Linked DNA regions of Sinorhizobium sp. BG8. The protein of the gene in region 1 interacts with the protein of each later gene in a pairwise test. Links are inferred from orthologs where the notes say so. Each region holds a gene or a part of one and is shown in the gene's direction. Other genes may lie near its edges.

Evidence for each region.
Region 2: the proteins of F3Y30_RS14035 (region 1) and F3Y30_RS11640 interact in binary tests that used the Escherichia coli proteins (3 or more experiments, as listed by UniProt). The link is inferred for Sinorhizobium sp. BG8 from one-to-one orthologs.

What each region holds. Positions count from the first base shown.
Region 1 is NZ_CP044011.1:2,957,719-2,967,442, reverse strand. Bases 6-2,842 are described here. They hold F3Y30_RS14035 (NAD(P)H-hydrate dehydratase), read left to right. Parts: upstream 6-598; coding sequence 599-2,086; downstream 2,087-2,842. Other genes in these bases: F3Y30_RS14030 (DUF72 domain-containing protein), read right to left, coding at 2,103-2,842; F3Y30_RS14040 (P-II family nitrogen regulator), read right to left, coding at 6-260. Outside these bases: more of F3Y30_RS14040, read right to left, coding at 1-5; more of F3Y30_RS14030, read right to left, coding at 2,843-2,906; excinuclease ABC subunit UvrA, read right to left, coding at 3,138-6,059; F3Y30_RS14020 (single-stranded DNA-binding protein), read left to right, coding at 6,332-6,838; F3Y30_RS14015 (MarC family protein), read right to left, coding at 7,034-7,675; gyrA (DNA gyrase subunit A), read left to right, coding at 7,915-9,724. UniProt on the Escherichia coli protein: Bifunctional enzyme that catalyzes the epimerization of the S- and R-forms of NAD(P)HX and the dehydration of the S-form of NAD(P)HX at the expense of ADP, which is converted to AMP.
Region 2 is NZ_CP044011.1:2,476,189-2,492,202, reverse strand. Bases 8,111-10,955 are described here. They hold F3Y30_RS11640 (RNA methyltransferase), read left to right. Parts: upstream 8,111-9,017; coding sequence 9,018-9,893; downstream 9,894-10,955. Other genes in these bases: F3Y30_RS11630 (FMN-dependent NADH-azoreductase), read right to left, coding at 10,348-10,955; F3Y30_RS11635 (hypothetical protein), read right to left, coding at 9,897-10,187; F3Y30_RS11655 (hypothetical protein), read left to right, coding at 8,111-8,569. Also shown: F3Y30_RS26360 (SAM-dependent methyltransferase), read right to left, coding at 1-162; F3Y30_RS11750 (hypothetical protein), read right to left, coding at 159-428; F3Y30_RS11745 (hypothetical protein), read right to left, coding at 425-922; F3Y30_RS11740 (hypothetical protein), read right to left, coding at 1,257-1,445; F3Y30_RS11735 (S24 family peptidase), read left to right, coding at 1,544-2,176; F3Y30_RS11730 (hypothetical protein), read right to left, coding at 2,186-2,527; F3Y30_RS11720 (hypothetical protein), read left to right, coding at 3,225-3,407; F3Y30_RS11715 (hypothetical protein), read left to right, coding at 3,413-3,565; F3Y30_RS11710 (hypothetical protein), read left to right, coding at 3,565-3,756; F3Y30_RS11705 (hypothetical protein), read left to right, coding at 3,811-4,161; F3Y30_RS11700 (DUF2303 family protein), read left to right, coding at 4,210-5,127; F3Y30_RS11695 (hypothetical protein), read left to right, coding at 5,191-5,394; F3Y30_RS11690 (hypothetical protein), read left to right, coding at 5,394-5,729; F3Y30_RS11685 (hypothetical protein), read left to right, coding at 5,726-5,893; F3Y30_RS11675 (hypothetical protein), read left to right, coding at 6,065-6,322; F3Y30_RS11670 (hypothetical protein), read left to right, coding at 6,319-6,660; and 6 more genes. UniProt on the Escherichia coli protein: Specifically methylates the ribose of guanosine 2251 in 23S rRNA.

The sequences.
Region 1 (9,724 bases):
CCGATACGTCCGGTCTGCGCGGCGTTGCGGATCGCTTCAATGACAGCCTCCGCGTTCTCGTCCGCCAGTACGACTTCGACCTTCACCTTGGGAAGGAAGTCGACCACATACTCGGCTCCTCTGTAGAGTTCCGTGTGGCCCTTTTGGCGTCCGAAGCCTTTTGCTTCCGTGACGGTGATACCCTGCAGGCCGACTTCCTGAAGAGCTTCCTTCACTTCGTCCAGCTTGAAAGGCTTTATGATCGCTTCGATCTTTTTCATGAGAAAATGTCTCTCCGCTTCTCCCGTTTACGCAGGACTATGCCCGCTGCCCTCACTGATGCATTTTGCATGCCAAACTGGCGCGTCCGGGTCTTTCGACGTGTGGACACAGTGAGGTAGCATGCATCATGACGGTTTCCAAACCGAAAGCCAGTGAAAAATGCCTAAAAAATACCCCGCGAATGACTGTGCTGTGGAGGGAGCAGACCGCGTCGAGAGCTTTGTCGGCAACGGCATCATTTTTAAGCACTAAAACTATGCAAATGCATAATTTATGATCTTTTGGATGCCTCGATTTTCCTCTTGTTGCTCTACTGGCTTGAAGGCATTGTTCGGGGATGCGTCATCAGCTCGAAAATCTGGTCGTTACACCCGCCGAAATGGCTGCGATCGATCGCAGCGCCGCCGCGTCAGGCATCGACAGCTACGGGCTGATGCTGAAAGCGGGCAGCGCCGCGGGCGCCGCGGCCCTTCGCCACTACCCTGGGGCGCTGCGCTACGTCGTGCTTTGCGGGCCTGGCAACAACGGTGGCGACGGCTACATTGCCGCAGCGCTGTTGTATGAGGCGGGCGCGAGCGTCGATGTGTATTCGCTCGGTGATACGGCTGCCCTCACGGGCGACGCAGCGAGGGCCTTCTCCGACCTTGCGTATCCGACAAAGCCTCTCGCGACCTACGTGCCTCGACCGGGCGACGTCGTGATCGATGCGCTCTTCGGTGCCGGTCTTGCGCGAGATGTCCCGGCAGAAGTTCGTGATGTCGTCTCGGCCGTCACGGCCCGCGATTTGCCCGTCATCGCCGTCGACCTACCCTCCGGCCTATGCGGCCGAATGGGTACCGTCCGCGGAACGGCATTCACGGCGACGCATACCGTCACCTTCATGTGCCGCAAGCCGGGACATGTGTTGTTGCCCGGCAGGCTGCTGTGCGGTTCAATTGAAGTCTTCGACATCGGCATCCCACCTCGCGTCGTCATTGCCGAGTCGCATCATTTGAGGGTCAACTCACCCACGGTCTGGAGGATGGCGCTGCCGTCGTCGCAGCCGGAAGCCCATAAATACAATCGGGGTCATCTGGTGGTGTTTTCCGGCGGGGCCTTGACGACCGGAGCCGCCCGGCTCTCGGCGACGGCCGGATTGAGGGCAGGGGCCGGGCTCGTGACCATCTTTGCGCCCCGGGATGCTCTGGCAACCAATGCCGCGCATCTGACCGCCATCATGCTCAAGGAGGTCGGAGACGTAGCCGATGTGCAGGCGAAAGCCGCCGATCCCCGAATCTCGGCTTTCGTTCTCGGCCCGGGCTTCGGCGACCTGAAGAAAGCGCGGGCCCTGGTGCTGGCGCTGTCGGATCGGCCGCTCGTGCTCGACGCAGACGGCATAACGGCATTCCGGGAGGATCCGGATGTCCTGTTCTCCGCGTTCCGAGAGGGACCGGTGCGACTCGTGCTGACGCCGCACGACGGCGAATTCGCGCGACTGTTTCCCGATCTTGCTGCCGACACGGAGCTGTCCAAGGTAGAGCGCGCCAGGAAGGCGGCCGCGCGCAGCCATGCGGTCGTCGTGATGAAGGGAGCGGATACTGTGATCGCCGCGCCGGACGGGCGCGCCCTCGTCAACGAAAATGCTCCGCCCTGGCTCGCGACCGCAGGATCCGGCGACGTTTTGGCTGGCATCGTTGGCGCCCACCTCGCCAAGGGCATGCCTGCCTTCGAGGCGGCGGCTGCCGCCGTCTGGCGTCATGGAGAGGCAGGCGAACGGGCAGGCGAGGGGATGACGGCAGAGGATCTTGCGGCGTCAATCCGCCCTATCGGTCAAGCCGCCTCCTGAGGTGTTCCCGGCCTGCTCAGCCGGTCCTCTTCTTAAGTTCGCGCGCACCGTTCGGCGCGTTCACCTTTCCCTCGTGAATGAAGAAGGCGAAGACATCTCGCGGCTTGTTCGCGGGCGTGTGGTCGGGATCGATCCGAGGTAGATCGCCGGGCTCGCCGCCTTCGGCCCAGCGCGCCACCCTGTCGGCCCACCGGTCCAGCCTTCCGGGTTCGTAGCAGGTGAGCACATTGTCGTTTCCCTTCTGCAGCCGGGCGTAGACGAAATCCGTCGTCACATCGGCGATCTCGGGATAATCAGCGTGTTCAGCGTAAACGATGGCGACTTTGTGCTTGCGCGCGAGCTTCGCAAATTCCGGAACCATGAAGGAGGGATGGCGCACCTCCAGGGCGTGGCGCAGCGTCAGTCCGTCCTGCTTCTCCGGCAGCAACGCCAGAAAGGCGGTGAAATCTTCGGGCTCGAATTTCTTCGTCGGCGCGAACTGCCAGAGTATCGGCCCAAGATGCGGCCCGAGTTCGGTCAGTCCCTGTGTCAGAAAACGCTCCATCGACTCGCCCGCACTCGCCAGAACCTTGCGGTTTGTCACAAAGCGGCTTGCCTTGAGCGTGAAAATGAAGCCCTCCGGCACTTCGGAGGCCCATTTGGCGAATGTCTCGGGCTTCTGCGAGCTGTAATAGGTACCGTTGACCTCGATCGCCGTCAGCTCCCGGCTCGCATATTCGAGCTGTTTCTTCTTCGGCAGCTTCTCCGGATAGAACGTTCCTTCCCATGGATCGAAGGTCCACCCGCCTATGCCGGTGCGGATCGTGCCGGTTTTGGTCATGCTGTTCCCCATCGAAGTTAGCTGGAACCTTGGCCGGCCCACGTGAACCGGCCTCGAGAAGATCTGAACGCGTGTGACGGCAGAAGGTGACTGAGCTCCGGATCAGAGTCACGCAAATCTGACCGGCCGTTCGAGGGGAAGGATCATGGAGCACGACCATGAACCCTTCATGCAGTCTGCTCGCGACGCCGCCCCCAGAAGAACCCGTGACCGCCGGTCACGAGCTGTCCCTCACTCCGCGGCTTCGGCCTTTCGTTGTGGACGCCGCTCGAGCAATTCCTTGAGAAACTTTCCGGTGTAGGACCGATCCACCTTCACCACCTGTTCCGGCGTACCTTCGGCAATGACCTCGCCGCCGCCATCGCCGCCCTCGGGTCCGAAATCGATGACCCAGTCCGCCGTCTTGATGACTTCGAGGTTGTGTTCGATCACCACGACCGAATTGCCCTGGTTCACCAGCTCGTGCAGCACCTCGAGCAGCTTCGCAACGTCGTGGAAATGCAGGCCCGTTGTGGGTTCGTCCAGGATATAGAGCGTGCGACCAGTCGAGCGCTTTGACAGTTCCTTTGCCAGCTTGACGCGCTGCGCCTCGCCGCCCGAGAGCGTATTCGCCTGCTGGCCGACCTTGATGTAGCCGAGGCCCACCTGGTTCAGCGTCACCAGCTTGTCGCGCACGGCAGGCACGGCCGCGAAGAACTCGACGCCTTCCTCCACGGTCATGTCGAGCACATCGGCGATCGACTTGCCCTTGAAGTGCACGTCCAGCGTTTCCCGGTTGTACCGTTTGCCGTGGCAGACGTCGCAAGTGACATAGACGTCTGGCAGGAAGTGCATCTCGATCTTGATGACGCCGTCGCCCTGGCAGGCTTCGCAGCGCCCGCCCTTCACGTTGAAGGAGAAGCGCCCCGGCTGGTAGCCGCGCGCCTTTGCCTCCGGCAATCCGGCGAACCAGTCGCGGATCGGCGTGAAGGCCCCGGTGTATGTCGCCGGGTTCGAGCGCGGCGTCCGGCCGATCGGGGACTGGTCGATATCGATGACCTTGTCGATGAATTCGAAGCCGTCGATGCGATCGTGCTCGGCAGGGTTTTCGCGCGCGCCCATGATGCGGCGCGCCGCCGACTTGTAGAGCGTTTCGATGAGGAAGGTCGACTTGCCTCCGCCGGAAACGCCGGTGACAGCGGTAAAGACACCAAGCGGGATCGAAGCAGTCACGTTCTTTAGGTTGTTGGCTCGCGCGCCGACGACCGTGATCTCCCGCTTCTTCTTCGGCTTGCGGCGTTCGGCCGGCACCGCCACGGAAAGTTCGCCCGAAAGGTACTTGCCCGTAAGCGATTTCGGGTTCGCCATGATGTCGGCGGGCGCGCCCTGCGCAATCACTTCGCCACCATGGATGCCCGCCGCCGGGCCGATGTCGACGACATAGTCTGCGGTCAGGATCGCGTCTTCGTCATGCTCCACGACGATCACGGTATTGCCGATATCACGAAGATGGCGAAGCGTCTCCAGAAGGCGGGCATTGTCACGCTGATGAAGGCCGATCGACGGCTCGTCGAGGACGTAGAGCACGCCGGTGAGGCCGGAACCTATCTGCGAGGCGAGCCGGATGCGCTGGCTTTCGCCACCGGACAAAGTTCCGGAATTGCGCGAAAGGCTCAGATATTCCAGCCCGACATCGTTGAGGAAGCGCAGCCTCTCGCGGATTTCCTTGAGGATGCGGACCGCGATCTCGTTCTGCTTGGCGTTCATGTGGTCCGGCAGCTTGTCGAACCAGTCGCGTGCGACGCGGATCGACATCTCGGTCACTTCGCCGATATGCAACTTGTCGATCTTGACGGCGAGCGCCTCGGGTTTCAGGCGGTAGCCGTTGCAGGCCGGGCAGGGGGCCGCCGACATGTAACGCTCGATTTCCTCGCGCGCCCATGCAGAATCGGTTTCCTTCCAGCGTCGTTCGAGGTTCGTCACGATCCCCTCGAAAGACTTGGTCGTCTTGTAGGAGCGCGCGCCGTCCTGGTAATTGAACTCCACCTTCTCGCGGGTGCCGTGCAGGATCGCGTCCTGAGCCTCCTCGGAAAGGTCCGACCAGCGGTTCGAAAGCTTGAAGCCATAGGCGGCGCCGAGGGCTTCCAGCGTCTGATTGTAGTAGGGCGAGGACGACTTCGCCCATGGCGCGATGGCGCCATCCCGCAGGGTGCGCTGCGGTTCGGGAACGATGAGGTCTTCGTCGATCTTCTGCTGGCTTCCCAGACCGTCGCAGGTGGAGCATGCGCCGAAGGGATTGTTGAAGGAAAAGAGCCGGGGCTCGATCTCGGAAATGGTGAAGCCGGAAACAGGGCAGGCAAACTTCTCCGAGAACAGCACCCGTTCATGCGTCTCGTTGAGCGACTTGTTTGCACTTCCGCCTGCTGCCGTTTCTTCCGGTGGCAGGGGCTTGTCCGCGAATTCGGCGATCGCGAGACCGTCCGCAAGCGTCAGACATGTTTCGATGCTGTCGGCCAGGCGTGCGGCTAGGTCCGGCCGGACCACGATCCGATCGACCACGACGTCGATGTCGTGCTTGTATTTCTTGTCGAGGGCAGGCGCGTCTGCGATCTCGTAGAACTGGCCGTCGATCTTGACGCGCTGGAAGCCCTTTTTCATGAGCTCCGCCAGTTCCTTCTTGTATTCTCCCTTACGGCCTCTGACGACCGGCGCCAGGATATAGAGCCGCGTACCTTCGCCCATGTCGAGGACACGGTCGACCATCTGGCTGACGGTCTGGCTCTCGATCGGAAGTCCGGTCGCCGGAGAATAAGGCACGCCGACGCGGGCGAACAGCAGGCGCATGTAGTCGTAGATCTCGGTGACTGTCCCTACCGTCGATCGGGGATTGCGCGAAGTCGTCTTCTGCTCGATGGAGATCGCGGGAGACAGGCCATCGATCTGGTCGACATCGGGCTTTTGCATCATCTCGAGGAACTGGCGGGCATATGCCGACAGGCTCTCGACGTAGCGGCGCTGGCCCTCCGCATAGATCGTGTCGAAGGCAAGCGAGGACTTGCCCGAGCCGGAAAGTCCGGTCATCACGATCAGCTTGTTGCGGGGCAGATCCAGGTCGATGCCCTTGAGGTTATGTTCGCGCGCGCCGCGGATGGAGATGGTCTTTAGTTCGCTCATGGTGTCCAGCGTGAGGATCTCGTTTGCGCATCCTATGTAGGGACTGACGACAGCCTGTCCATGCGCTTCGGGATAAATCCGTGCCTGTTTCCGATTCGGTTGACAAGATACTAGGGATTTTCTAGAACAAAAAAAGAACAAATTGCAGGTGGAATTTCATCTGTGGATTACTGGCTTCGCGGGGCGGCGCCGGCGGTCGGCAATCGATAAGATGGATGGATTGCATTTTAACGAAACCGGGCTCGCCTGGTGCGGTGACAGGAACAAAAGCGATGGCTGGTAGCGTCAACAAGGTTATCTTGATCGGAAACGTCGGGGCGGACCCGGAAATCCGGCGCACGCAGGACGGCCGCCCGATCGCCAACCTGCGGATCGCGACGTCGGAGACGTGGCGGGACCGCAATTCCGGCGAACGCCGGGAAAAGACGGAATGGCACACGGTCGTGGTTTTCAACGAAGGCCTGTGCAAGGTCGTCGAACAGTACGTGAAGAAGGGCGCCAAGCTCTACATCGAGGGCGCGCTGCAGACGCGGAAGTGGCAGGATCAGAACGGCAACGACCGTTATTCGACGGAAGTCGTCCTGCAGGGCTTTGGCTCGACGCTGACGATGCTCGACGGTCGCGGCGAGGGCGGTGGCGACCGTCGCGGGGGGGCGGACTTCGGCGGTGCGCCGAGCTACGACGACTATGGATCCCAGCCGTCCTCCTCGTCCTCGAGCCGGTCGAGCAGCTCGGCCTCGTCATTCTCGCGCGACATGGACGACGACATCCCGTTCTGATCGCTTCGCAATAGCGATCCCGCCTTTCGGCTCATTGATGCCACCTCCTGCTGACCGCAAGGGGTGGCATGTTTGTTTGCGCTCCAACCCCGCAGCCAAAGCACGGAGCCTGACATGTGGAACGCTGCAGCGCCAACGCTGCTGTATCGACAAAGGCAGCTTTCGCGCGGCAGAGGTTGCGTGTCGTCGAGCTGATCAGGGGCCGGTGTAGACGGACAACGTAGCTCTCAGCCCGTCGATCACGAATTGCACCGCAAGGGCGGCGAGGATCACGCCAAGCAATCGGGTAAGGATCGCCCGGCCGGTAACCCCCAGGAACCGGTCGATGCGCTCCGCGACGACGAGCGCGAGAAAGAGCACGAGAAGGCAAATCGCGATAACCGCAATGAGGCCCGCCCGCTGCACCGGCGTGGGGAAGGATCCCGCAAGCAGGATGGTCGCCGAAATCGCGCCCGGACCCGCGATCAGGGGCAGGGCGAGGGGAAAGACCGCAATGTTGTGAATGTGGTCCTTGGTGATCGCCACCTCGCTGGTCTTCTCCTTGCGGTCCTGCCGGCGCTCGAAAATCATCTCGAACGCGATCCAGAACAGGAGAAAGCCTCCGGCGATGCGGAAGGCGCCGATGGAGATACCGAGCAGGCCCAGCAGGCTCGCGCCGGTCAAGGCGAATGCTGTCAGAATGCAGAAAGCGATGATCGTGCCGCGAAGCGCTACCTGCTTTCGCTGGGCGCGGTTCATGCCGATGGTCAGTCCGAGAAAGAGCGGCGCCAGTCCGGGTGGATCGATGGTTACGAGCAGCGTGGTGGTTGCGTTGACCAGCTGATCCACGTTGAGCATCGGCTGCGTCTCCCCGCCACCCCTTGCGCTCCGGGACGAGCCCCGGTACGACAATTGTTAGACGAGGGCGGGACCGAGGGGAAGGCCCACGAACCCCAATCGCCGATTGCGCCACCAAATCGCGCCAATTGGCGGATTTTCTGGGAAAAGCCTGTTCAAAACTGCCGCCAAAATTGGCGCCGGCAGTTGCTGTAGGCTATAAAAACAAGAATGATTCTTAGCAAAGATCGTGATCAAAATTGACCGAACAAACGACCCCCGGCGGCAAGAACCCTCCCGGCATTGAGCCCATCTCGATTATCGAGGAAATGCAGCGGTCCTATCTCGACTACGCCATGAGCGTGATCGTGAGCCGCGCGCTTCCCGATGTGCGTGATGGCCTCAAGCCCGTTCACCGGCGCATCCTGTACGGGATGAACGAGCTCGGGATCGACTGGAACAAGAAGTACGTCAAGTGCGCCCGCGTCACCGGTGACGTGATGGGTAAATACCATCCCCACGGCAACATGGCGATCTATGACGCACTCGCCCGTATGGCGCAGGACTGGTCGCTTCGCCTGCCGTTGATCGACGGCCAGGGCAATTTCGGCTCGATCGACGGTGACCCGCCGGCGGCCGAACGCTACACCGAGTGCCGGCTGGAAAAGGCCGCACACTCGCTTCTCGACGATCTCGACAAGGAGACCGTGGATTTCCGCGACAACTATGACGGCACCCTGCAGGAGCCCGTCGTCGTTCCCGCGAAGTTCCCGAACCTTCTCGTCAATGGCGCCGGCGGTATTGCCGTCGGCATGGCGACGAACATCCCGCCGCACAATCTTTCGGAAGTCATCGACGGCTGCGTAGCACTGATCGACAATCCGGCAATCGAACTCATCGATCTCATGCAGATCATCCCCGGACCGGATTTTCCGACTGGTGCATTGATCCTCGGCCGGGCCGGCATACGTCAGGCCTACGAGACGGGCCGCGGATCGGTCATCATGCGCGGCCGAGCCCATATCGAGCCCATGCGCGGCGACCGCGAACAGATCATCATCACGGAAGTTCCCTATCAGGTGAACAAGGCGACGATGATCGAGAAGATGGCCGAGCTCGTGCGCGAGAAGCGCATCGAGGGCATCTCCGACCTGCGCGACGAGTCCGATCGCCAGGGCTACCGCGTCGTGATCGAGCTGAAGCGCGACGCCAATGCCGAGGTGATCCTCAACCAGCTCTATCGGTATACGCCGCTCCAGACATCGTTCGGCTGCAACATGGTTGCGCTCAATGGCGGCAAGCCGGAGCAGATGACACTTCTCGACATGCTGCGGGCCTTCGTCGCGTTCCGCGAGGAAGTCGTCAGCCGCCGCACGAAGTATCTGCTGCGCAAGGCGCGCGAACGTGCGCACGTCTTGGTGGGCCTCGCGATCGCCGTCGCCAACATCGACGAAATCATCGCGCTGATCCGCAATGCGCCTGATCCGCAGACCGCGCGCGAACAATTGATGGAGCGGCGTTGGCCGGCAAAGGACGTCGAGGCTCTCATCCGCCTCATCGACGACCCGCGCCACCGCATCAACGACGACCTGACCTACAACCTTTCCGAAGAGCAGGCCCGCGCCATTCTGGAACTGCGCCTCGCTCGCCTGACGGCGCTCGGCCGTGACGAAATCGGTGACGAGCTGAACAAGATCGGCGAGGAAATCCGCGATTTCCTCGAGATCCTGAGCTCCCGTCTCCGGATCATGAGCATCGTCAAGCAGGAGCTCGTGGCGGTTCGCGACGAGTTCGGAACGCCACGTCGCACCGAGATCGCCGACGGCGGCCCGGACATGGACGACGAGGACCTCATCGCCCGGGAAGACATGGTGGTGACGGTCTCGCATCTCGGGTACGTAAAGCGCGTGCCCTTGGCCACCTATCGTGCGCAGCGACGCGGCGGAAAGGGGCGTTCCGGCATGGCAACGCGCGACGAGGATTTCGTCACGCGGCTGTTCGTCGCCAACACCCATACGCCTGTCCTGTTCTTCTCCTCGCGCGGCATCGTCTACAAGGAAAAGGTCTGGC
Region 2 (16,014 bases), 480 kb from region 1 along the record:
AAAGCCATCCTTCGGGTCGCGGGAAAGCAGCCCCTTGCTGTTGAGGCTGCGCGCCCGCTTCTGCTCGCTGTCGCCGTCGCAGCGGTAGCTGCCATTGGCAAGCGCCTCGGTCAGGATATGGCGCTGCCCGTCGCTTAACTGCTTGATCGAAAGCGCCATCATGCGGCCCTCGCGAGCATCCGCATGTATTCGATGCCGGCTGCGGTAATGCGAAGCACGCCTTCCGCGGCGTGTTCGGCGAGGTATCCGGCGGCCAGCGCCTGCTCCGCCGCCCGCTCGCGCATGGCCGTTTGGGCGAACACGGTCCCGTCGGCACTGACGAAAGCGGCGCGGACCATGGCCCGCGCCGTTCCGCTCAGCGGCTGGATAAACATCTCGTCGAGCGGATCGAACCGCCGCAGCGCCTGTTTCCGGCCCGGCCCCATCATTCGCCCTCCCCGTTCACGACGCGCAGAGCGGCAACCGCGCCCTGTCGCGCCTTGACGTTGGCAAGCGAGGCCCGGAGGTTCGAGGAGGCGGCATCAAGAGCGGATGCAATCCTGTCGACCGTCGTCGCTTCCGCCGGGGTAATCTTCCCGTCTTCCATGGCGAGCGCCATCGCGTTCATCAGCTCGGAGGCCTGCCGCATCACCTCGGCATGGCTGGTCAACACGGAAATGTCGGTCGCCCGCTCCTGGTCGGGGTCGGTCAGCCGCCGCCCGTTGGCCTCCGCCTGTACCGCCGTGAGGAAGGGCGCGCGGGCATCGCGCTCCAGCGTGACGACGGCCGGGATCGGCATCACCGTTCCATCGTTCGGGTCGTACCACCGCCCCACGGTCGATTTGGAATAGCCGCACTTTGCGGCCGCCCGTTCCACGCCGCCGCAGGCCTCGATCAGGTCCCGTTGTGCGGCCTTCAGTCTCATGATGAATGCGTCGGTCATGGCGTCCTCTGGAAAAAGACATGGCTTTCCCGCGCCGGGAAATCCGGGCGGGTTTTCCCGTGGCGGGAAGAATTCGGAAGTGAGAGATTCAGCGGGTCAGATCACGGAGGCCCGCATGCACAGGGATGAACCAAAAGAGACGCCCCGTCGCAGTCGCGTGGCCACGAATGCGACGGGACGCCAGGTGCGGCACAGCCGAGGGGAGGAATCCCGGCATGCGCCGCGGGGAATAGGGCATGAAAAAAAGGCGCGCCGGAGACTGTTGCAGGCCTCCGACGCTGACGCGAACCGGCGGAACGACGAGCCGGACGCGAAGGGAAGGAAGAGAGGCTGCTCATTCGGCGGCCTCGCTGGGCTCGCGCGGAAGGAAGTCATCCGCGGAAAGCTCCACACCCTGTTCGCGCGCGGCCGCAAGCAGTGTGCGAACGTGCTTGAAGGGGATGATGCCGCCCGTGCCACCAGCCGTCTTTTCGCGTGCCCAGTTGGACACGCGGGTACGATGAACGCCGGTAATGGTAGCCACTTTGCTAGGGCCGCCTAGCCGATTGATGATGGTGCGAGCAGGTTCCATGCACGCAATGTAGCCAAAATAGCTACGAACGCAAGAGGAGTGTAGCGATCTTGGAAACTGATTTGTTGCCAACACATCGCTACAATGAGGATATGGACAAGAATTGGGTCGAAGCCGCACTGGCTCACAGCAAGCTGAAACAGGCCGAGGTCACCCGTCGCCTTCATAATCGATTCGGGTGGCGCGAGGACCGTTCGCTTATAAACAAGATCCTGAAGGGTCGTCGAATTCTGGACGCCAAGGAGATGTTTGCCATCTCTGAGGTCACCGGCTTTCCGTTGCCGGCGGACGAGACCACGCCGCCTCAGACCGTCCCGCTGATTTCATGGGTCAGTGCGGGAACACTATCTAGGGATGACGCGGCCGACGAACACCTCGGCAGCCTGATAGTCGCAGACCTTCCGAAGGGTGACTGGATCGCCCTACGCGTGGAAGGGAATTCTATGGACAGAATATCGCCACCGGAGAGCATAATCTTCGTCGATCGCGGAGACACAAAGCTAGTCAACAACGGATGCTACGTCATCGACGACGGCGAAGGAAACGCAACGTACAAGCGGTATCGCCCAGGTCCGCCGCAGCGGTTCGAACCCGTATCGACCGATCCAAACATTGAACCGATCTACTTCGACAACGAGCCCCGCGTGGTTGGACGCGTGCGACGCTCGCTCATCAATATGTAAGAAAACCGCCTACCTGCCGCCCTCGAAATAACCCAGGGCGGCCAAGATCATCGGGCCCACGAGACCCCGATCGCCAGCCGCGTGCGCATCGCACGCAAGCTTGAGCGCTGCCAGCGCCGACCCCCTCGACGCCGCAGGCGCACTCCACCCCTCCAACAGCAACATGGGTCCGCAATACGTGGTGTCTGCGTAGGCGTTCGCCTCATCATCATCTTCCGGCGCATTCTCGATGAAATCAGCGAGCCCGCTCCGATAAGCATGGATCGCATCTAACAGGGCATCGCTCGTCGACAGCGTTGAAACCTCCGGGAAACTGTCCTCCGGCAGATAGCTGGACTCTCTATGCGGCATTTCCACTCCAACTCGATACAGCTTTCAATTCTGCGTCGCAGCCTCCAAACGATTTGCAACGCCCCTCAAAATTCGCTACTGCGCCTCACCTACGCAGAAAGTGACCTGATATTCCCAATTTGAAACAATCCCTTTTCGTTTAATTCCCGCACGTTACGGGAAAATCTTTCTCAATTTCACCACCTACTATTACTACCAGCCGCGCTTCACTGCGCAAGGCGCAAAGTGGTGCACCGGTGGTGCATATCAGGTGGAATATTTTTATGTCATCAGTTCAGCATGTCGAAGGATGACCCTCAATTCAACTTGCGGATGCCATTGGACCTCAGAAGAAAGGTCACGGCTGCAGCCAAGGAGAATGGACGCTCAGTCACCGCGGAGATCAATTCGCGTCTAGAGTCGACATTTGCAAACGATGATCCGGACAACGGCGCCGCATCGGTACGGGAAATCATTAACCGTGCCACCTCGTTGCTGAAGCACTTCGAGAACCGTGGCCAATAACCCTGACTAGGTAGGCCGGCGGCATATTCGTTTCCGCGAAACAGCCACTTTAACAGCATCGCGAGTACCCCTCTTGCAGCTACGATTCGTAGCTACCAAAATATTTGTAGCCGTAATAGCTACGTCATCTTTACAGATGTAGCGTTTATGGCTACGTTTTCCCCGTCGAAATGCTTCGAACGGAGAAACGCCCATGCACAACGCACCCTACGAAACCCGCAATATCCGCCACGACATGGCCGAGACCATGCTGCGCATCGGTCACGGCTGCACCGCCGATGATCTGATCGGCGAAGGCTTCACCGGCCGCCAGGTCGAGCTGCATGGCCCAGCCGCCCGCGATCTCGCCAATGCCCGCGCCATCCGCAGGAGCTGACGGAGATGGAGGCGCCCCGCGACTATCCGGCCGAGGACCACAGCGGCGATCTCGCGGCCGTCCGCCGCAACCATCTGCGGACGCAGCTCGCCATGTGGTCAATCATCGCGGTCTGCATCCTCGCTCTTCTGGCGCTGACCATGGGGGGCGATGCCTGATGCGCGCCGCCCCCGTCTCCACCCGCGAAGACACGGCGCCGCTCGATGCGGAATGGCAGTCGATCCACCGCCGCCGCGCAGCCCTTGCCCGCGCCGACCGGTTCACCAGCCACCTGATGTCCTACGCCGCCGGCATTGCCACCATGGCCATCATTCAAGGCGTCGCCCTCATCGCCAGCCGCCTCAACTGACCGGCCGCGCCCGCGCGTCCGGCTCCTCCCCCAAGCCACCAAGGAACACCAACCATGAAGAAGATCCGCGACGCGTCCATGATCATCGGCATGCTGGAGAACGGACAGTTCAATCCGGCACTCTCCGAAGAGATCGGCGATACGCTGAAGAAACTCGCCGACATGTCGGACGAGAACCCCCACGCCACTTTCAAAGGCACCACGACCGTCAAGCTCGCCTTCTCCGTCAAGGACGGCATGGTCACGATCGGCGTCGAGATGGATTCCAAGACCCCGAAGCGCCCCCGCAAGAACTCGGTTTTCTGGGTCGTCGAGGATGGCGCCCTTTCGACCGAACACCCGCGCCAGCACGACATGTTCGCGGGACCGCGCGACGCCAGCGAGCGCGCGAGCGTCAGCCAGTAACCGGCCCCAGCCTTTCAGCTTCCCACCTCAACCAGAAGGAAAACACCAATGGACCAGCTGTCCGAAACCGCCGTCACAGCAATCGCCGCCCTCGCGCAGGAGGCGAAGACCGAGATCGTCATAATCTCCCTTCCGTCCAGCGTTCAGGGCGTGCCGGCGAGCATTCCCGTCCTGCTCAATCGTACCAATGGCAGCGTCTCCGGTATCCACAACCTCGTCGAGCCGTGGCGCACACGCCCGGAGCGCAAGATCGGCACGGCGGCCGTCGCAACGCTCGAGTCCTTCGTAGAGCTGGTGAACCGGCACAGGTTGAGCACGAGCGCGATCTTTGCCGAAACCGACTGGCAGAAGCCGAGCCTCACCGCCGTGATCGATTATCACGCCGCAGCCGTTCCCGATAATGGCAAGCACCGCATCCTCTATTCCTTCCCCCAGTCGGAGGAATGGAAGGTCTGGACGGCCGTGCATGGCAAGGCAATGGACCAGGCGTCCTTTGCCGAATTCATCGAAGATCACGCTCACGACCTTGCCGCCCCCGATACGCTGGAGGAGGAAACCTTCGCGAAGATGTTCTCCGCGAAGGTCGCCTTCCCGAATGATCTCGTTGTGCTGTCCCGCGGCCTGCAGATCAACGCCGAGGTGCGCGTGAAAAACGCCATCAAGCTGCAGTCGGGCGAAAGCCAGATCGTTTTCGAGGAAGATCACAAGAACGCCGACGGCCAGCCGATCAGCGTGCATGGCGTCTTCGTCATCAACATCCCGATCTTCCACGGCGGCGAGGCGACACGCATCCCCGTGCGCCTGCGATACAAGCTGCGCGACGGCGTCATTGCCTGGACCTTCGTCCTCTTCCGGCCCGATCTCTACATCACCGAGGAAGTCCGCCGCGCGCTCGAATTCGCCGCGCGCGAGACCGAGCTGCCGAAGTTCGAGGGCCGCCCGGAAATGTCCGGCACGTCAGCCTGATTTCGAAGCAACGGGGCGGAAAGCCGCCCCGTCACTCCCCTTCATCGTCGAGGAACACCCGTCGTGACCCACATCACCATCATGCTCGATGCAGCCACCGAGGCGCGCCTCCGCCTCGCGGCGGAAATCCACGATCGCCGCGTCGAAGATCTGGCGGAACTCGCTATCGCCGAGGCCGGCCACGCCTATTTCGCCGATCGTCCGCAGGAAGACCCCGCCCGCAACATGGGCGTGCTGCACCCCCTGCTTTTCGCCGAGGCGCTCTGATGTCCGAGAGCACCACCCTCCAGAAGTCGACGCCGCTTTCGAGCCGCATCACGCCAAAGATCGAGGCGCATATCCGCGCCCGCATTCTCGCCGGCGCCATCTACCGCGAGATTGCCGAGGAGATCGGCTGCGGCAGGCCCGAGCTTATCTCCTATGTAGCCACCCGCAAGCCGCGCTGGCTGCGCGAGGAACTCGCCCGGCGTCGGGCGGCCGACAGCAGGCGCACCATCCTCTACAAGCCCGTTGCCCGCAAATCCGGCAGCTACGACATGCGCCCGGTCAGCGTCGCCTACAACACCATGCACGTGCTGCAGATGATGGAGGAAGGTCGATGATCCTGCCCGCCAAGCCCCTCTTCCGCGTCTTTCTCCACGACGGCCGCACCGTCGTCATCGGCGCAGTCAACGCCCTGCTGGCAGAGAAAAAGGTCATAGCCGACCACCCCGGCAGCTGTGTGAAAACGGTGAAGTTCGTCAGGAAGGGTCGCGCCAATGGCTGACGGAACGAAGATCGAGTGGACCGACGCCACATGGAACCCGATCACGGGCTGCGCCGTGGTCTCGCCGGGCTGCACCAACTGCTACGCCATGAAGCTCGCAGGCACCCGCCTACAGCATCACCCGAGCCGCGCCGCCCTGACGATCCTCCCCAGGAAGCATTTTTCGCTCCCGTGCCCGAAACGGACTTGACGGGCTATCCGATCGAGGATGAAGACCTGCGCTACTGGCGAGTTTGGTGGCAAGGATCGGGACCGCAGCGCGGCGACCACATCATGTTGGCGTCGAGGTTTGATCTCGGTTACGAGCGCGAGATAGCCTACCTCGGCGACCAGCATCATGAGGCGGCAAGTGCGCTCGTCCACCTCCATAACATAGCCATCGATAAGCTCCGCAAGGCGCTGTCCGTCGTCACGGAGAGCCAGTCATGATCGACGGTTTCTCAGTCTACCGCCGCAACTACGGTCATTGGGATATTTCGTCTCGCGATCATGGTCGTCTCTTCCGCCTTCGTGGCGGGCCGAGCCAGTGGGACGTTATCGACGAGCGCAAAGGCAAAGGCGCGAACTCGTCGATGATCGCCTTCAAAGATCAGTCGGCGGCGATGGCATACATCTGCGCCGAACTGATGCACGAGCTGCTGACGGTTGAGGGCCAGACGCCGCACGTCATGGAAAGCTGGAACATCAACTGGACGAACCAGCATGACGGGCTTGGTCCGAGCTATGCCAGCCAGCCGCCCCAGACGAGGGCGGAGGAAGCCCGCTGATGGATCTCGCCACCGCCCGCAAGCTCCTGCCCGATATCCGAAGCGCGAGCGACCTTGCCAGCCCGCTCTGGTCCGAATCCTACGACACGACAGCCATGCGCGCCGAAATCTGCGTCGAGAACACCGTGACCGGCGAGGTCGAGCCGATCGCGGCCCTCCTCCCCGATTGCAGCCACGACGACCGCCGACTGATGATCAGGTCACCGGAATATGTGGCGGCGCTGCTCGTGCTGCTCAATGAAGCGTTCCGCGTCATCCGCGAGCTGCAGCCGAAACAAGCGAAGCCCAAAGACTTCGCCGCCGAATGCGCCATGAAGTGCGCAAACGATCACCTGTTTCGCCGCTACCTCGCCGAACGCCACCAGCTGGAGGCGACCGATCTGGAGCGCATCAAGACACGCGTGCGCAGCCTTCTCGCCGTCCAGTCCATGGGAGAACTGAACAAGGACGAGAACGCCCGCAAGCGCTGGCAGTCGCTGCGGAATGATTTCGACAATTGGCGGAGGGCGCGATGACGCTTCCCGGAATCAATGAAAGAGGCGCCGCATGACGAGATCCGCACTTCGCCAGGCCGACGCCGAGCGACTGATCAAGGCCGCCCAGAAACATGGCGCAGTCGTGCAATTCGACATGAAGACGCTGGTTGCTACCATTATCCCCGCTGTCCACAGCCCTGCCCCGATTGACGCTGGCTTGCTCCCCGACCGCATCCTTCCTTCGGGCATCCCCGCCCGAAATGGAAAGGAACACTGGGATGAGGACTGATAGGCCCGGTTACCAGTACCGGAAGAACAAGGACGGCACGCTCGTCCACTACTGGAACCCGAAACGCGCAGTGAAGGGAGCGCCAGACTACCTGTCTGCACGCCGCCTCGATGATGGTTTGACCGACGAGCAGATTACCGAGACCTGCAAGCGGTTGACGGATCAGCTGCGGCACGAACTCAGGCATCTGGGCGCGGCGCCTACCTACAGCGGCACGATCAAATCCCTGATAGATGTCTATCGACACGATCCGACCAGTTCACTCCGGACGGTCAAGCATTCTACCCGAATCAGAGACTACGAGCCGAGCCTGAGGGTGCTGGAGAAGAACGTCGGGGAGATTGAAATCGCTACCCTGAGGGCCTCCGACTTCAAAAGATGGTTCGAACGATGGCGTAGAAAAGGCCACAGACGGGCCTCAGGCGCGATTAAGCTCCTCCGGGTGATAATCTCCTACGGAGCCGGAGAACGCCTCCACGGCTGCGCAGAGGCCCGCTTGATCCTTTCGGATATGCGCTTCGAACTTCCGGCCCCGCGGACGGTCGCGATGACCTACGATCAGTGCTTGGCGATCGTGGCAAAGAGCGCCGAGATGGAATGCCCCTCAATCGGGTTTGTCGAGGCGGTAAAGTTCGAAACGGCGCTCCGGCGTATCGACGTCATTGGCGAATGGGCACCGTCTTCGGAGGGCCAGCCTTTCCGGTGGACAGGCCTGCAAGCCAAATCCATTTCGAAGGATATGATTCTCACGCTCAAGACCAGCAAGACGGGCGTGGGCGTCGCACGCGATCTCAAAACCTTGCCGCTGGTCCAGGAAGCCTTGAAAGCCTACCGCATTCCCGACATCGGCCCCGTCGTGATCGACGAGGACACCGGGAAACCATACTGGGAGAATCGCTACACCGAGAAATTCCGCAAGGTGCGGGATGCCGCGGGCGTGCCCTCGAATATCTGGTCGATGGATTCGCGAGCGGGCGCCGTGTCGGAAACGGTTGAAGCAACCGGCTCTCTGGAAGCAGCAAGAGACCTCGCGACTCACACCACGACGAAAACCACTCGTCGTTACAGCCGTGGCGACGGTTTGGAGGCAAGCCGCAAGGTAGCAGAAGCAAGAGCTGGAAAACGGCCGAAATCAGCCGAGTGACACGGCAGTGACACGAGTGACACGCCACCACCTGTAAGTGATTGAAAAGATTGGAGCGGGTAGCGGGAATCGAACCCGCGTATTCAGCTTGGAAGGCTGCTGCTCTACCATTGAGCTATACCCGCGGCGTTCGATCCGAACCAACAGAATGGTGGAGGGAGTTGGATTTGAACCAACGTAGGCTGAGCCAACGGATTTACAGTCCGTCCCCTTTAACCACTCGGGCATCCCTCCATTTTTCTGTCGGGATCAAGCGACCAAGCATAAGCAGATCAGAGAGGCAATTCCGTGAGGCGCGGCCCCTTCGATCTGGGCGGCTATATGACCGGCCTCCTTGATCCTGTCAACACGAGGGTACGGAAATTTTTGCGAAAAACACGACAAAGGTTGCGAGGCCGTTTCGAGCACCGGGGATTTGCGGAACGGTCAACGAAGGCTATAAGGCGGCATGAGCAAAGACGAAAAGACCGGCAAGAGCGCCAAAGACACCCACTACGCCAAGCTGCGCAGGGCGCACCGCGACCAGCGGCGCGAACGGGGCGAAATACCCACGCCCAAAGACGACCGCAGGCGCCGGCAGGCCGAGAGCTGGAAAGCGCCGGAAATCGCGCCCGACCAGGTCTTCCTCTACGGACTTCACACGGTTCGCGCGGCTCTCGACAACGCCGAGCGAAAGATCGTCAAGCTCAGCGTGACCCAGAACGCCGCCCTCAGGCTCGAGCTGCCGGATCCGGCCACCCTGCCCTATCCCGTCGAAACCGTGCTTCCTTCCGATCTCGACAAGATCCTCGGACCCGAGGCGATCCACCAGGGCGTCATGCTGGAGACGCGTCCCTTGCCCGTCCGCAGGCTGGAGGCACTCAAGGACAGCCCGCTTATCCTCGTGCTGGACCAGGTGACGGATCCGCACAACGTGGGTGCCATCATGCGCTCCGCCGTCGCGTTCGACGCAGGCGCCGTAATCACCACAATGCGCCACTCGCCCACCGAGTCGGGCGTGCTTGCCAAGACCGCTTCCGGTGCTCTCGAGCTCATTCCCTATATCCAGATCACCAATCTGGCCGAGGCGCTCGAGGAACTGCACAAGCTTGGATTCTTGACCATCGGTCTCGATTCGGAAGGTCCGCAGCCGCTCGAGGGTACTTTCTCCGGCGACCGAATCGCACTCGTCATGGGATCAGAGGGCAAGGGACTGCGCCAGAAGACGCGCGCCACCTGCAAGGCGCTTGCGCGCCTCGACATGCCCGGCGCCATCAAGTCGCTGAACGTGTCGAATGCCGCGGCGATCGCCATGTATGCCGCACGGCAGTTTCTCGCGAAGTAGAGATCAATCGGCTGCGAAGGCGACCGGCATCGACATCAGGGAAGGCCTGGCGGACACCGGGCATCCGTCCTGAACCTTCTGCCAGCTCGTCACGTTGAGAACCATCGTGCATCGCGCGAGATATCGGCGGCCATCGACATTGAGGCAGACAACGGAGCCGAGTTCGTGCTTGGACCCGTCGCGATTGCGGCAGGTACAGCGCGCATCCGGCGGCCCGCCGGCGGCTGGAAGAGCCTCAGCCGCTACGCCGGCCAGCACTGCCGCGAACAGGATCATTCTTGAGAAGCGGGCCATCGCCGAATTTTAGTCCGATCGGCGGATTTGTCGAGCTTGCACGGCGCTGCGCGGCGAAGGCAACACCCATCCGGTGCCGAAGGGAATCGGTCGTCCAGAATCGAACGAGCCGCCGGACGACTGTCCGGCGGCTCGAGAATCATCTGCCTGCGCGACAGGATCAGCCGGCGAGCTTCCAGTCGCCACGGCCGGCGATCGACTTCTCGGCTTCGGCAATCGCGGAATCCTTGGCGTCACCACCAAGCGCCAGGCCTTCTGCCCGAACGAATTCGATATCGGTGATGCCGAGGAAGCCGAGGACTGCCTGCAGGTAGGCTTCCTGGTGGTCCATGGCCGCAGCAGGGCCGCTGGAGTAGTGGCCGCCACGGGTGGAGACGACGATCACCTTCTTGCCCTTGGCCAGGCCTTCGGGACCATTTTCCGTGTAGCGGAAGGTCTTGCCGGCGACCGCGATGCGGTCGATCCAGGCCTTGAGCTGGCTCGGCAGGGAGAAGTTGTACATAGGAGCACCGATGACGAGCGTGTCGGCTGCGAGGAACTCATCGAGGACGGTCGCCGATACGGCAACTTCGCCGGCAACCTGGGCGTCGATTTCCTCGGGCTTGGCGTTGGCCGCCATCAGGTGTCCGCCGTGAAGGTGGGGAAGCGCCTCGGCAACGAGATCGCGGTAAACCACCTTGGCCTCGGCGTGATCGGCCTTGATCTGGGCGACGATGGCCGCTGTCAGGCGGCGGGATACGGAATGGTCTCCGAGAATGCCGGAGTCGATGTGAAGAACGTTCATGGTCTTGCACCTTTGAGCGGGTTTCGATGCACAGACATATGTTCCGAAAACAATGACCCGATAAGCCGGCCGAAGGACAATTGACTGTTTCCCGAGAGAAACAATAAATGGACAGTTCCGATCAAACGCCACGCCGGAAGCCGATCCATGCAGGACCTCAATGATCTCGCCCTGTTTGCCGCAGTCGTCAGGAACAAGGGTTTCACTGCCGCAGCCAACGCGCTCGGCGTGCCGAAATCAAAGGTGAGCAAGCGGGTGGCCAGTCTGGAGGAGCAACTGGGCGTACGCCTTCTCGAACGCTCGACCCGCAAGCTCAGGGTGACGGAAATCGGACAATCCTTCTACGAACACTGCGCGACCGTGCTCGAGAGCGTCGAGGCTGCCGAGGCCGTGATCGCGGCGGCGAAGGATGAGCCGGCCGGGATGGTGCGGCTCGCCATGCCGCCGGGCTTTGCGCCAATGCTCGCGGATGCGATCCCGTCCTTCCTCAAGAAATACCCGCTGATTCGCCTTTCGATTACCGTGACCAACCGACCGATCGATCTCATCGAGGAGCGCATCGACGTGGCGCTGCGGGTTCGCGAGGGATATGACAGCGACCAGTCTGTCATCGTGCGCAAGTTCGGTGGCACGCGAAGCTATCTTGCAGCGAGCCCATCCTTCGTCGAGAAGCGCGGGCCGATCACCCTCGAGACGCTGCCACGGATGCCGACAGTGGCTCTCCACGAGCAGTCGTCGCGCGTGATCTGGACCCTCGTGAACGCTGAAGGCGATTTTCACGACATCGCTCACACGCCCGTGCTTGCCTGTGCAGACTTCGCGATCCTTGAGCGGGCAGCGATCGAAGGTATCGGCATCGGCCTCCTGCCCGATACGCTCGTTGAGCGCGGGTTCAGAACCGGTGTGCTCGTGCCCATCCTGCCCGAGTGGTCGTCACCGGAATCGACCGTCCATGCGGCCTTCCCCTCCCGGCACGGCATGCTTCCCGCTGTCCGGGCGCTGATCGAGTTCCTCGCGGAGAACCTCCCGCGCTCGATGTCCCGCTGTGCCGAAGTCATTCCCCGGCCCGCCATGATTCCCGACTGGACTATCTGATGAACATCATGTTTTTCGCTTTACAGCGGCGCGAAATATGATAACTCCCTCCAGCAATGATGCCCTTATAGCTCAGTTGGTAGAGCACCTGATTTGTAATCAGGGGGTCGCGAGTTCGAGTCTTGCTGGGGGCACCATTTTCTGACAAATCCACGAACACGTGGCGTCTGGCTTAAATTGTCAGTATCAGAGCATTCACGCTTAACCGCCGCCTCGAGTTCAGCATATTTTCCGACGATTGTTATCGTCGTGCCTGCCTCCTTGCGAGTGCCTGTCACAATCACGCGCTCTAAAATGGAGCCCAAATAACGCTTGATACTCGCCGGCTCACCATGCCGGAGATGATCGATTACCTTACAAGAAAAATAATCAATCTGGTCATCGCTGATACCTGCCACTTCCTTGTCAGAGATCAATTCCCTGACAGCGCCTCTGCACTGGCTAAGATTCGATTGCGCCTTTTCCAAGCGCTCAAGTATCAACGGCTCCTTGGCCAAATTCGGTGAATGCTTTGCGATCGTGTACAAATTTTCGAAGGTCTGCTCAGCCACTTTAAGGCGGTCCCGCAGGGCCTGGGCGTGCCCTTCTCGCTCGGATTGCTCCGCGAGGTAATGCTCTCTCAGCTTTTCCAAAAGAGAACGAATGCGTCGCGGATCGAGTACCTGGGTAATGATCTCATCAATAACAATCTCATCGAGCGTTGTTTCGGGAACTCTGGGTCCATCGCAGTCGAACTTGCCAAACCGATCGTCCCGTCCGCAATGATAGTAGCGGTAATCTTTGCCAACGTGGTTTCTTCCGGTTGAGAGCGTCATTCCCGCGCCACACCCACAAAAGGCAATCCCGGATAATAGGAGCGGACTGGAGAACTTTTTTGCCGTGCCAAGTCGCGGGTCTTTGCTTTGAAGCTGCTCCGCGAGAGCCTCGAACTCCTCTGAAGTAACGATTGCAGGTACGGGAATGACTATGAGCTCCGGCGAGCGACTCAGCCATTGTTCATCTTTGGCATTTTCGTTGTAAAGTTTGGTGCCCTTGTAAATCGGGTTGGTCAATATCCTATGGATGTGGGCTTTATTCCACCGCCGAATCCGACCAATGCAGATGTGTTCTTCATTTAGCTTAACGGCAATTGCCTTAACACCCAACGGAGGGCTGTCGGGAGAGCCGTACAACGCCAAATCGAAGATGCGGCGCGCGAGTGGGCGCTCCTCCTCGTTCACAACAATAATTTTGCGCGACGGGTCCGAATCGACTGGAACGGCCTTGTAACCAAGAGGGAGTACTCCGCCTACGTAGAACCCTTCCAGCGCTAGCCGGGTCATAGTTCGGCTTGTGTCTTCAGCAGTTTTTCTTGAGTGCACTTCATCAACGAGCGTTGATGCAGCTTTCCCAATAAAGCCCCCAATGTCTTTAGAAAAATTCTGTGTAACAAATACGAGTTCAATCCCGTTCTCGAATAACATTGTCTCATATCTATCAAAATCACTCATCCTCCTGGAGAACCTTGCAGTATGATAAACAACAAGTTTTTGAATTTTTGGATGAGAATTAAGAACATCATCAATCATTTTCTTAAATATCGGTCGATTTGTCGTCTTTGCGCTCCGACCCTCTTCCTTGTACACGTCTACAAGTATCCATCCTTTATCTTTTATATACCGCTTTAGCTGCTGCTCCTGATCTGGAATCGACAAATTGCTCGCAGCGCTTTCTCCCGTAGAAACACGGCAATACGCAACAGCCCGAACCGCCAAACTCGCCAGCGACGTGGAGTTCGTCGTTTTACCCTGGAGCAGTTTCCGCCTCGCCGAGACCGAGCCTCTCCGCCCGAAATCCGTTTTTTCAGATGCAAGAGTTTCGGGGGGCTTTTTGGGCATTGGTATCATCCTTCATTTTCCAGGCGGACGGTTCGGTTCCCGCCCGATGTCAAAAAGGGCACTCATGATAGTGCTCGCAAGCCCGGCTCTGAGGGCGCGTACTTCAATATCGGTCACTCGAAAGTCTGTTGTGAAGACCGTCGTGACAATCCAGCGTCCGCTGGCTCTTGTTTGCATGCGGCACGGAAACTTTGACTGTGGGCGAAAATTTTCGGTCACAGATCGCGCTCGAGAGAACCCTGAAGATGGCAGTAGGGACATCTGGTTGCCACGCGTCTTCATATGTCGCTCCGTTAAGCGGTCACTTCTTTGTTATTGGCAAACCTACTGAATTTCGCGGCCTCACGGAGCCACCGACGTGAATGCGTCGCCCCCTATCCGCTGAATGGAATACGATCATCTGGAGCGAACATCGATCGATCGGCGGTGGAGGACGTTGCTACAATCTTCGTCTCATTGGTAATTTTAGGCGTTTGGCGATCTCTTTTGTTCCCAATGGCCCCGTCGCACCATCACCCGAGAGAAATAGTTGGAAAACCAATTTGACGTTCTTGGCCTCCAGCAAGTCAGCAACGAGTCTTTGCCGGGTTCTTCCATAGGGTAGAACAGCGGTTGCAGTGGAATATGGCCGGCGGGACCCCGTCGAATATCCGCCTCTCGGCAGCATCGCCAATGCAGCCCTGATGTACAGACTGTCTTGTCGAGAGAGATATTCGCCGAACTTTCCCATGAGGCGTCTCATAGTAGTTCGATCCTGAGCGCCTGCCACGCCTTCGGAAATCGAAACTAAACGGACCTCGGCGCACTCCAGCACTTGGACATAACGATTTAATCCGCGCATACCTCGAAAGAAACGGCTGTTCGTGGTCACGACAACGACGTCGAAAGAATGGTCAATATCGACTGCCCGAGCAATCATCCGTTGGAACTGTGGGCGCTTCCCATCAGTACCACTACAGCCACTGTCAGCGTATTCTGCAATGAACTGCCATCCACGTGCCGCGCAAAACTGCTCGATCTGCGCTCTTTGATCCACGAGCTTGAGATCGTCTGCACAGGCATTCCGAAGATATGCGACTGCACGTGTTTTCATTTCATCGTGTGCTACCACCTCAGCCTCCTCCTGTAGGTATACTAGGAACAAACCATTCTACCGCCGTCCGGCAGCTAGGTATCGTCGAGTGCTGCAGCGCTGTAATGGAAGCACCATCCGATCCTTTTTTCCACTACTTTAGCGCGAATAAAAAGTATTGATCAAACAAAACTATTTTGGCCGACCATCAAAGGGAAAAACTTTGCATCGACCGCTATTTGGAGTCTTTAATTATAGGCTATACTTAGGTTTCTTTACCTAACTAAAGACTTCAATTTTTCCCACCATAGAACAATTTTCTAATTTAAAAATTCAACTTATGGTTCACTTTTGCGTGAGAATCTATAAGATTGCGCCTTCGCTTCCATCCGCCAGCGGCTGGAAGCGACAATTGCTCTTTTTGATTGTGAGCCTGCGCAATTGAAGATGACCCGACTGGCGCACGCCGTCTGTTAATGAGTTGTTTCTCGCTCCTGACTACTAATCTCCGCTTGATACTCCCATTCCGGCTGCGGCCAGGTGCCTTTGTTGAAAGCGAGCACGGCGCGGATATCGTCGTCGCTCATGACACTCCCGAATCCCCGCATGTCGCTTTTGTAGCCTCCGCCGACGACCGCTGCAGGACCCTTCCTTGGTGATGCGGAAAAGCGCGCCGTCAGGGTGGTGCCGGGTGTGGCCGAATTCGTCGTGCGGTGGCGCAGCCATGCGCCCGGAGGGCAGCGGGCTTTCCAGTCCCGCTGGCCTTCAAGGTTCGCGCCCTAGTGGCGCAAGGCCGACCGTGTGGCTTGCAACTCGCCGGACGCGGCGTCAACGCGACGTGGAGAGCGCCGTCTTCCGCATTAGAAGCGTTCGCGCAGAATAACTGCATCGGGCGGACGCCATCGCTGACTTCGAAGGTCAACTTGGCGGAGCCGTCAAGACGGACGTGTTCGGAAAACTTGCGGTCGGTGGCCGAGAACTTCCCGGCTGATATATGTG